Regions from separate parts of the Bradyrhizobium sp. sBnM-33 genome, predicted to be linked through region 1. Evidence: riboswitches for the same ligand, from Rfam matches in the RefSeq annotation. Region 1 holds a riboswitch; each other region holds the start of a gene.
What was found. Region 1 has a riboswitch for S-adenosylmethionine ahead of RX328_RS03560 (O-succinylhomoserine sulfhydrylase). Riboswitches for the same ligand answer to the same signal wherever they lie in the genome.
Positions count from the first base shown of each region.

Region 2: another riboswitch for S-adenosylmethionine. It lies ahead of RX328_RS39300 (homoserine O-acetyltransferase MetX); the one in region 1 lies ahead of RX328_RS03560 (O-succinylhomoserine sulfhydrylase).
Region 3: another riboswitch for S-adenosylmethionine. It lies ahead of RX328_RS06545 (hypothetical protein); the one in region 1 lies ahead of RX328_RS03560 (O-succinylhomoserine sulfhydrylase).

Region 1 covers NZ_CP136624.1:757,446-760,719, forward strand. Annotated here, with positions in the region: gene RX328_RS03555 (SGNH/GDSL hydrolase family protein) at 1-448, shown strand, start outside; gene RX328_RS03560 (O-succinylhomoserine sulfhydrylase) at 585-1,778, opposite strand; SAM riboswitch at 1,849-1,928, opposite strand; gene RX328_RS03565 (2'-deoxycytidine 5'-triphosphate deaminase) at 2,048-3,154, shown strand; gene RX328_RS03570 (alpha/beta hydrolase) at 3,175-3,274, opposite strand, start outside.
Region 2 covers NZ_CP136624.1:8,376,485-8,379,758, reverse strand. Annotated here, with positions in the region: gene hisC (histidinol-phosphate transaminase) at 1-264, opposite strand, end outside; gene RX328_RS39305 (chorismate mutase) at 293-1,141, opposite strand; SAM riboswitch at 1,326-1,405, shown strand; gene RX328_RS39300 (homoserine O-acetyltransferase MetX) at 1,488-2,744, shown strand; gene metW (methionine biosynthesis protein MetW) at 2,798-3,274, shown strand, end outside.
Region 3 covers NZ_CP136624.1:1,384,377-1,387,650, reverse strand. Annotated here, with positions in the region: gene RX328_RS06550 (hsp70 family protein) at 1-369, shown strand, start outside; gene RX328_RS06545 (hypothetical protein) at 1,872-2,177, opposite strand; SAM-I-IV-variant riboswitch at 2,646-2,750, opposite strand; gene RX328_RS06540 (hypothetical protein) at 3,088-3,274, opposite strand, start outside.

The DNA.
Region 1 (3,274 bases):
GATCGACTTGCATCCTGACCTGGTGATCTGGCAGGTCGGCACCAATGCGGTGCTGCGCAATCTGGATCCCGCCGAGACTGCCAAGCTCATCGACGAAGGCATCACGCGTATTCAGGCTGCAGGCTCCGACGTCGTGCTGATCGATCCGCAATATTCGCCGCGGGTCAACGAGCATGCGGAAAGCGCCGGCAAGATGATGAAGCTGCTGAACAAGACGGCCGAGCTTCGCAAGGTCGGCGTCTTCCCGCGGTTCGCGGTGATGAAGGACTGGCACGAGCGGCAGGCGATTCCGATCGAGAATTTCGTGATCGCCGACGGCCTGCATATGAGCGATTGGGGCTATGCCTGTTTCGCCCAACTGCTCGGCGATGACATCATCAAGTCGGTCGGCCAGATCAAGCTCGGCGTCACCGTGCCCTCGGACGTGCGGGCGTATCGGCCGATGTGAGGTGATGTGCGGACGAACCATCCGCCGTCATTGCGAGGAGCGCTAGCGACGAAGCAATCCATTGCTCCCGTAGGAAAGATTCTGGATTGCTTCGCTTCGCTCGCAATGACGACGGAAGCACCGTCCATTCGCCTGCTCACGCCTTCTCCAGCGCCGCCTCAAAATCCTCGATCAGATCATCGGCATGCTCGAGCCCGGCCGAGAAACGGATAAAGCCTTCGCTGATACCGAGCTCGGCGCGCGCCTCCGGTGTCAGCCGTTGATGCGTGGTGGTCGCAGGATGGGTGACGAGGCTCTTGGCATCGCCGAGATTGTTGGAGATGCGCGAGATCTGCAGCGCATTGAGGACGCGGAAGGCGGCGGCCTTGCCGCCCTTCACCTCGAAGCCGATCAGCGTCGAGCCGCCGCGCATCTGCTTCTTCACCAGCTCCGCTTGCGGATGATCGGCGCGGCCAGGATAGATCAATCGCGAAATCTTCGGATGGCTTGCCAACGCCTCGGCGATTTTCGCCGCGTTGTCGGTCTGCGCGCGTACCCGCACTCCCAGCGTCTCCAGTCCCTTGAGCAGGACCCACGCGTTGAAGGGCGAGAGCGATGGCCCGGTCTGCCGCATGAAGTTGTGAATGTGCTCTGCGATGAAAGCTTCGGACGAGAGAATAATGCCACCGAGGCAGCGTCCTTGACCGTCGATATGTTTGGTTGCGGAGTAGACCACGACATCGGCGCCGAGCGAAAGCGGGCTCTGCCAGATCGGCGTGGCGAAGACGTTATCGACGACCAGCCGCGCGCCGCCCTTGTGCGCGATCTCGGCAATCGCGGGAATATCGAGCACGTCGAGCGTCGGGTTGGTCGGGCTCTCCAGAAAGAAGGTCTTGGTGTTAGGCCGCAATGCGCGCTGCCATTGGTCGAGATCGAGGCCGTCGACCAGCGTCGTTTCGATCCCGTAGCGCGGCAGGAGGTCCTGCACGACGTACAGGCACGAGCCGAACAGGGCTTTCGATGCCACCACATGATCGCCGGCTCTGAGCGGTGCGAGGATCGCGGTCGTCACCGCGGCCATGCCGGTGGCGGTGGAGCGAGCAGCTTCCGCACCTTCGAGCTCGATCATGCGGCGCTCGAACATTGAAATCGTGGGATTGGAATAGCGCGAATAGATAAAGCCGGGATCCTCGCCCTTGAAGCGCGCCTCGCACTGCTCCGCGCTGTCGTAGACATAGCCTTGGGTGAGGAACAGCGCTTCCGACGTCTCGCCGAATTGCGAGCGCAGCGTGCCGCCATGGACAAGGCGGGTTTCGGGACGAAAACGCTTGGTAGAACCAACTTCAGACATGTGACCTCCGCCGTGACCACCGGAAAATGGCCACAAAAAACCGGCCTGGAATAATTTCCACAGGCCGGGATCACACGTGTCCCCGGCCTGTTTAGCGATTTATTTAACGTGGCTGCAAGCCGGCCGGCTCAAATCACCACGGGATAAGTCATGCTGATATTCGCTTGCGCCCTTTCAGTCAAGGCAGCCATCGGATAACCCCTAAAAGCCCATATTTACGAGGTTTGGATGACATTTGGGCATCCAGGGCCACCTCAGAGGACCGCGCCGTGTCGTTCACGCTTCCGCCCGACGGTAACGGAATTCTACCCGACCGCATGATCGCGGCGATGGCGGATGCGGGCCTGATCCTGCCGGCCTATCCGTTTGTCGAAAGCCAGATCCAGCCGGCGAGCCTCGATTTACGCCTTGGCGACGTTGCCTACCGGGTACGCGCGAGCTTCCTGCCCGGTCCCGGCGCGACCGTCGCCGAGCGCATCGACGAATTGAAGCTGCATGAAATAAACCTCTCCGACGGCGCGGTGCTGGAGACTAATTGCGTCTACATCGTGCCGCTGCTGGAAAGCCTCGCGCTGCCGCCACAGATCGTGGCCGCGGCCAACCCGAAGAGTTCGACTGGACGGCTCGACGTTTTCACCCGCGTGATTGCCGACGGCACCCGCCGCTTCGATATGATCGGCGCCGGCTATCACGGCCCGCTCTATGCCGAGATCAGCCCGAAGACGTTTCCGGTGCTGCTGCGCGAGGGCTCGCGGCTATCACAAGTGCGTTTCCGCACCGGCGACGCCATCCTCGATGCCGACGAGCTCGACGCGCTGCATGGCGCCGAGCGATTGGTCGATATCGACGATGCCGATCTCGCGAATGGCGTGGCGCTGTCGGTCGATCTCTCCGGCGAGAACACGGGCGGCTTCGTCGGCTACCGCGCCAAGCGCCACACCGGCGTGGTCGATATCGACCGCCGCGGCGGCTATGCGGTCGACGAATTCTGGGAGCCGATCCCGGCGCGCCCGGACGGTAGCCTCATCCTCGATCCCGGCGAGTTCTACATCCTGGCCTCGAAGGAGGCCGTGCAGGTGCCGCCGGATTACGCCGCGGAAATGGTGCCGTTCGATCCCTTGGTCGGCGAATTCCGCGTGCATTACGCCGGATTCTTCGACCCCGGCTTCGGCTATGCCGGCGCCGGCGGGCAGGGCGCGCGCGCCGTGCTCGAAGTGCGCTCGCGCGAGGTGCCGTTCATCCTCGAGCACGGCCAGATCGTCGGCCGTCTGGTCTACGAGAAAATGCTGTCCCGGCCGGATGCGATGTACGGCCAGCGCATCGGCTCGAACTATCAGGCCCAGGGGTTGAAGCTCTCCAAGCACTTCCGGGTGTGACGCCTGCGCCGGACCGCGCCTCAGTCGCGCACGTTAGAGATAAACTCGCCGATCTGCGCAATCGCGCGATGGGCCTCCGGCAACACCGGCACGAACAATTGCCAGGCGTGCGGCATGCGC
Region 2 (3,274 bases), 1.6 Mb from region 1:
GCCGGCGCCGCAGATGATGCGGCTGGGATCGAGCCCGTAGGCGCGGCCGATCGCTTCGCGCAGCACCCGCGAAGTTCCTTCCGGATAGTCCTCCAGGTGCGCCGCCACGTCCTTGTAGACTTCGATCGCCTTCGGCGACGGCCCGAACGGGGTCTCGTTGGCCGACAGCTTGAACACTTTGCGGCCCAGCTCCGGCACCGGCGTCTTGCCGGGCGTGTAGGGCGCAATATCGAGAATGCCGGGATTCGGCACGGGGCGGTTCATCTTCAACTCCGGAATTTCGGGCGGCGTTTTAAGGCTTCGCCGACCCGTTCGGGGGCACCGTATAGCGCGTTGCGTGGCTGCCGACGAGAGCCGACGAGCGCACCGAGGCGCCGGCCTGGATCAGGGCGGTCTTGATCTTTTCGAACCCGGTGCCGGCATCCGACACCAGAAGCGCCGCGCCATCGAAAGCGGTATCGGGCACGGCGACGATTTCGGCGAGCGGCGCCAGCGCTCGGGCGATATCGGCGTTCCAGCCGGCGACGCGCACGCTCCACATCTGCACCTCCGTCACCATGGCATCATCAGCGACGCGCGAGATCACGAATACCGGCAGCGCGGCCGGATGATCGGCGCGTTCGAGGAACGGCAGCCGCGCAATGATTTTTGGCGCGCCATCGGCTTCCAGCGCACTCCACCACCCCGTGCGGCTCGAGACCGCCGAGACCAGCGCCAGATCGCCCTTCGATTTCGCCACCGCCTCGACTGCGGCCTGCGCGCTGAAATGGCCGACATAGGGCACGACGAAGCCGAAGTGAAACCGCGCCGAATCCCGCATCGCGGGCTCGCCGACCGAGACGTCTGCATGCACCGAGAACGGCGCCTGGACGTAAGTGAAGGTCGAGATGATGACGCGCCAGATGCTCTCGATGGTATCGAGCGGCAGCATGCCGCGATGACGCTCGACCAGGCTGCGCATCATGCTGGCCTCGCGCGCGGGCCGGAATGCCGACCCCACTTCCTGGGTCTGCTTCACCTGGATCAGCCGGTCGATGATATCGCCGCGCGCCATCAGCAGGCGATGGACCTGCTCGTCGATCGCGTCGATCTCCTTGCGCAATTCCTGCAGCGAGGGCGGAGCCGGGGGAGCCTTGGACATTGGGCGTAACCTGATGAGAGCTTTACCTCATCCTGAGGAGCGGCGCATGCGCCGCGTCTCGAAGGATGAAGCCCGTTCTCCCTCATGGTTCGAGATGGCGCAAGGGCACCTCCTCACCATGAGGTCTGCGAGCCCGGTTAACCATGCGGCTGCCTTGACGGGGGACCTGCTTCGGACTAGCTTTGTTCCATTCCGTGGTCATTTGAGCCGGCCGGCTTGCAGCCACGTTAAACAACTCGCTAAACAGGCCGGGGACAGATTGATCCCGGCCGAACCTTTCGTTCAGGCCGGGTTTTTTACGGCCTGATTTCTGTCTGTAAAGACCTCCGCGAGGAGGAAGGTCGGGATGACACAATTGCAGTCGGTATCCAGTCCGTCGATTCACAGCGAGGATCGCGCCCACGAGGCCGACCATCCGACTTCGCCGGTGGTCAAATTCGGCTTCGAGCAGCCCTTGAAGCTCGATTGCGGCATCGATCTCGCGCCATTCCAGATCGCATACCAGACCTATGGCGAACTGAACGCCGACCGCTCCAACGCGATCCTGATCTGCCACGCGCTAACGCTGGATCAGCATGTCGCCAACGTGCATCCTCTGACTGGCAAGGCCGGCTGGTGGGAAATCATGGTCGGTCCAGGCCGTCCGCTCGACACCGACAGATATTTCATCATCTGTTCGAACGTGATCGGCGGCTGCATGGGATCGACCGGTCCGGCCTCGACGAATCCCGCGACCGGTAAGGCGTGGGGACTGGATTTTCCGATCATCACGATCCCCGACATGGTCCGCGCGCAGGCCATGCTGCTCGACCGGCTGGGCATCGAAACATTGTTGTGCGTGATCGGCGGATCGATGGGCGGCATGCAGGTGCTGCAATGGACGGCAGCCTATCCGGAACGAGTGTTTTCCGCGCTGCCGGTCGCCTGCTCAACGCGCCATTCGGCGCAAAACATTGCGTTTCACGAACTCGGCCGGCAGGCCGTGATGGCCGATCCGGACTGGCACCATGGGCGCTATTTCGAACGCAGCACGCATCCGCATCGCGGACTGGCGGTCGCGCGGATGGCAGGGCACATCACCTATCTCTCCGATGCCGCGCTGCATCGCAAGTTCGGGCGGCGGATGCAGGACCGCGAACTGCCGACGTTTTCGTTCGACGCGGATTTCCAAGTCGAAAGCTATCTGCGCTATCAGGGCTCGTCGTTCGTCGAGCGCTTCGATGCCAACAGCTATCTCTATCTGACGCGGGCGATGGACTATTTCGATATCGCCGCCGACCATGACGGCGTGCTGGCGGAAGCATTTCGCGGCATCAAGACCCGCTTCTGCGTAGTGTCGTTCACGTCCGACTGGCTGTTTCCGACCTCGGAATCGCGGGCGCTGGTGCACGCGCTGAACGCGTCGAGCGCGCGGGTGTCGTTCGCCGAGATCGAGACCGACCGCGGCCACGATGCCTTCCTGCTCGACGTGCCCGAGTTCTTCGACATTTCTCGCGCCTTTCTGGAATCCGCGGGCAAGGCGCGCGGCCTTGAGAGCAAAGCGTTTTCAAGCGAAGTGGATACCGGTTCGCGTGAAGAAAACGCGTCAAAACAAGAAAGGTAGAGCATTTTCCGTTCCGACTACATCGGAACGGAAAAGCTCTAGAGGTGGCTGATATGGCCCTTCAGGAACAAGCGTTGCCGCTCGGCGGGATCGCTCCCGATCGCACGGGCAAGTATCGCACCGATCATCTCCTCGTCGCAGAAATGATTCCGGCCGGCTCAAAAGTGCTCGACGTCGGCTGCGGCGATGGCGAGTTGCTGCAACTCCTGGAGAGCCGCGGCATCGATGGCCGCGGCATCGAGCTGTCGCGCGAGGGCGTCAACCGCTGCGTCGCCAAGGGGCTCGCGGTGGTGCAGGGCGATGCCGACACCGACCTCGTCAATTATCCGGACGATGCTTTCGATTACGTCATCCTGTCGCAGACGCTGCAGGCGACGCGACAGCCGAAGCCGGTCCTGGAAAACCTGCTGCGCATCGGCCGGCGCGCGATCGTATCGTTCCCGAATTTCGGCTTCTGGAAGATGCGGCTGCAACTGCTCGTCGGCGGCCACATGCCGCGCACGGAGAACCTGCCGGCGACCTGGTACGAC
Region 3 (3,274 bases), 630 kb from region 1:
CGGCACTGCGCTCCCTATCTTGCGGCGCTCGGGCTCCTGCTCAACCGAACTCCGCTCTACGCAGGGCCGGAGACTGTCGTCTCGCCCGATCTCGTCGAGCACGCGTATCAGGCTTTCCAGCGCTTTGATTGGACTACGCCGGAGTTGCTCGACCTGCAGATTCTGTTCCTCCGGGCCGCGCGCGTCGTCGACGATCGGAGCTTGGATTTGCCCATGCCTTTGCGCGGTTTGATTGCCAGCAAGCTGGAGAAATCCGGCGTCCCTGCGCTGCAGACCGCAAAAATCAAAGGGTTCGTTCCGATCGGACGATCCGACTGGGCCAGTCTATACGACGATTCACTCCCTCCCGGTCTGATCCTGATCGAATAGACATGCGCGAGGCCCGTGCCGCTAGCGGCCATGCGGCCGCCGCGCCGCCGAGAAGCGTAATGAAGTCGCAAGCACTGTCGCCGCCGCAGCGGTTTAACGTAGGTTAATGTTTCTACTAGTTTGACGCGCCGCATATCGGACATCCCGTGTTTGTTGCGATGGTTCGGCTTCGGGTCAAACTGAGTGATCTCAATACGAGCAAATGTTTTCCGCGCTTCCGCCGATAGTGTTGCAAAAGTCGAAAATCGAACGACGCCGAAATCTCGCAAAATTTGATTTTTAGCCGACTCCGCCACAGCAATACTCCGTAGCGCCGATACGATGCTCTGTGGTCGTTTTTGTGTGAAACGATGTGGTCCCCTCATATCGCCGCGCGCGAAACGCATCAGCGGCTCTAGAAATTTCCGTTCGTGACCCCCAAAAAGACTTTTTCAACACTATCCCGCCGATAGCGGACATTCCCGGTCGGGGCTGCTGAAAGTTAGAGAGGCTGTTACTCTTGCTCGTCGGAGAAGGATTCGAACCCTGAGCAAACTGCAGCGCAAGTTATTGCGCTCGCCCTTTGGTTTTCAGAACTGTACTGAAATGACGAAGTACGAAGCTTTGGAGAAAAATGTCATCTCCAGCCGCAAATTGCCGCCTCTTCGGTAATCTCTAGTACGGTCCGTCACCCAAAAGGTCTCAGTTTGTTGGGATTTTGGGGCTGGTCGACCGAGCTCGAAGGCAGACTGCCCTGGTCGATGGCGGAGCGAGAGCGATTCGAACGAAAGATACGGTCAGTTTCAGGAATTCCCAATCAAAAGAAAAGCCGCCAAGCCTTTGACTTGGCGGCTCTTTCTGGTTGCGGGGATAGGATTTGAACCTATGACCTTCAGATTTTGAGCCTGAGCGGCTGAGAAATCCAAGCCGGAGCTGCCTAGTTCGTTCAATATCACCTACGGCGACGTGTTCGAGTGGCGGAAGGTGTGGCCAGCCATGGCCAGACTCCTTGGTGTCGAAACGGGGCCGGACATGCCAACGAGCGTGGCAGCCTACCCAAAAGGAAAATCCGGATCTCTGGGACCGGATCCGTCACGAAGTACGGACTTCGTTCACGGAGCCTGCGGGAGCTTGTCGGCCAAGGAGACCAGCATACGGACTTCGCATTCGCCTACGCGCCCTGGAAGGACCTCGGGCATTCGTGAGCACCGTCAAGCTGCGCCAAGCTGGATTCGCAAAGACAATCGATACCGAGGACGCCTTCCGCAAGGCGCTACAGTTCCTGCTCGATCACAAACTCCTGCCGCCCCCACGAAATAATCCGGGAAGGGACACGCCTTTCGCGCGCACTACATTCGCGTCGCCCAAACACGATGCCCCAACCGATGGGCAGCCTTTAAGAGTACTATACAAAGTTCTTTTGGCAGCGTCGGCAAACGCGGCTTCGAAAATGCGAAGCGGATTCCGACGTCGTCCGCCGGTGCCGTCGCCCATAGAATTACGTGGGCCATCCCTCCGGCTTTTCACAATCCCTGTGCGGTCATCCACATGACATAGCATCGAGCGGCAGCTTCAGAAGTTCCACCGAACGTCTGGGAGTCACGGCCTTCCCAGCCTCTCCTCAAGGCTTGCCTCATGAAGTGAATCCGCCAGGTGCCGATAAAGCCCAACGAGGGCTTTTCTGGATTGATTGAAACGGTCGAGAGAATCAGTTGCTGGATCGGCATCAAGCTTGCGGCCCGCACAATGGCTGGCCTGCAAATCAATGAAGCGGTCGCACCAACTAAGATGCTTCTGCGTGTCAGTTCCCGGCTGTCAGAATTGGGCATCACCGCTCTCTAGGCTACGCCTACTGAACATCGTTGCGTGATCGCACGCGGAGGGCGTCAGGCAGCACCGTATCGGCCGAAAGCCAGCCAACTTCTCCATGAGGCCATTTGGCCCACCGCCAGCCGGTGAACGGACTGACCAACCAAGCTCCAGGGCGGCAACCAGCCAGTCGTTGCCTTGCGCCATGAACATCGGCCATTGGCTTTGATCCGCGTGGACGGTCAGCATGCAGAATAGGAAGAGCTAAAAGTGCTTCGGGGATAGGAAACTGATCAACGGACGGCAGCGCGTCCTTCGCCGGGCCGTGGCGCCCATCCAGCCATTCGGTATAGGGACACGGGGATTCAGGCACCTCGGACCAAGGAATGCCAGCCGAAGTTAGCTCACTCGAACCGGTCGCGGGGGTCTTGAACTTACGTGTAGGCATAAAAATCCCTCCTTCGGATCCCGAGGAGGACTGACATTCGCGCGACCCGTTTCGTTGCCGAATGGCCGCATCTCCCTTGCGGGAAACCACCTTGCCCGGATTCGGCAGGTTGGCGAGGGTGTGGCCCCTTCTCTGGATGCAGTGTCAGTATAGCAGGCTCTGATATCGTTTTCCAGAGCTGGTTTGACCCGGAGTTATCAAGCGGGAATTTGACACTGTCTTCGGGTCGAACCGGGGAATGGACCGGGAGCATGCGTGACGGCTCTGTTCAGGTACAAGAAAGCGCACATCATCGGTGAGATCGACAACGTGCAGCCGGTCCGTGAACCAAAAGGTGTCATCAGTGCAGCGTCCGTTTTGGCCTCGGCCAGCCCGCTCTATGCATCGCTTCGCGGACGGCGGGCCAGACCAGTGCCTCGACCTCGGCCTCGGTCAAAATTTCTACTTCGCCAGTCGGGCCAATCCGAAAGCCGGGGACCTCGTCACTCAGCAGCGTCTGTGGCATCCTCTTTTTCGCTATCATTGTCGTCTCTCCTATTGGGTTCACCATTCTTGCTCTCGACGCCGGCAGCAGCGGCGCGTGCGGCAGCGCCGGCGGGATCGGCAATCTCCTCGAGGGCGGCGCGAACACTATCGTCCAGAATCTCGAAGCATTCGGCCTGCGGACGC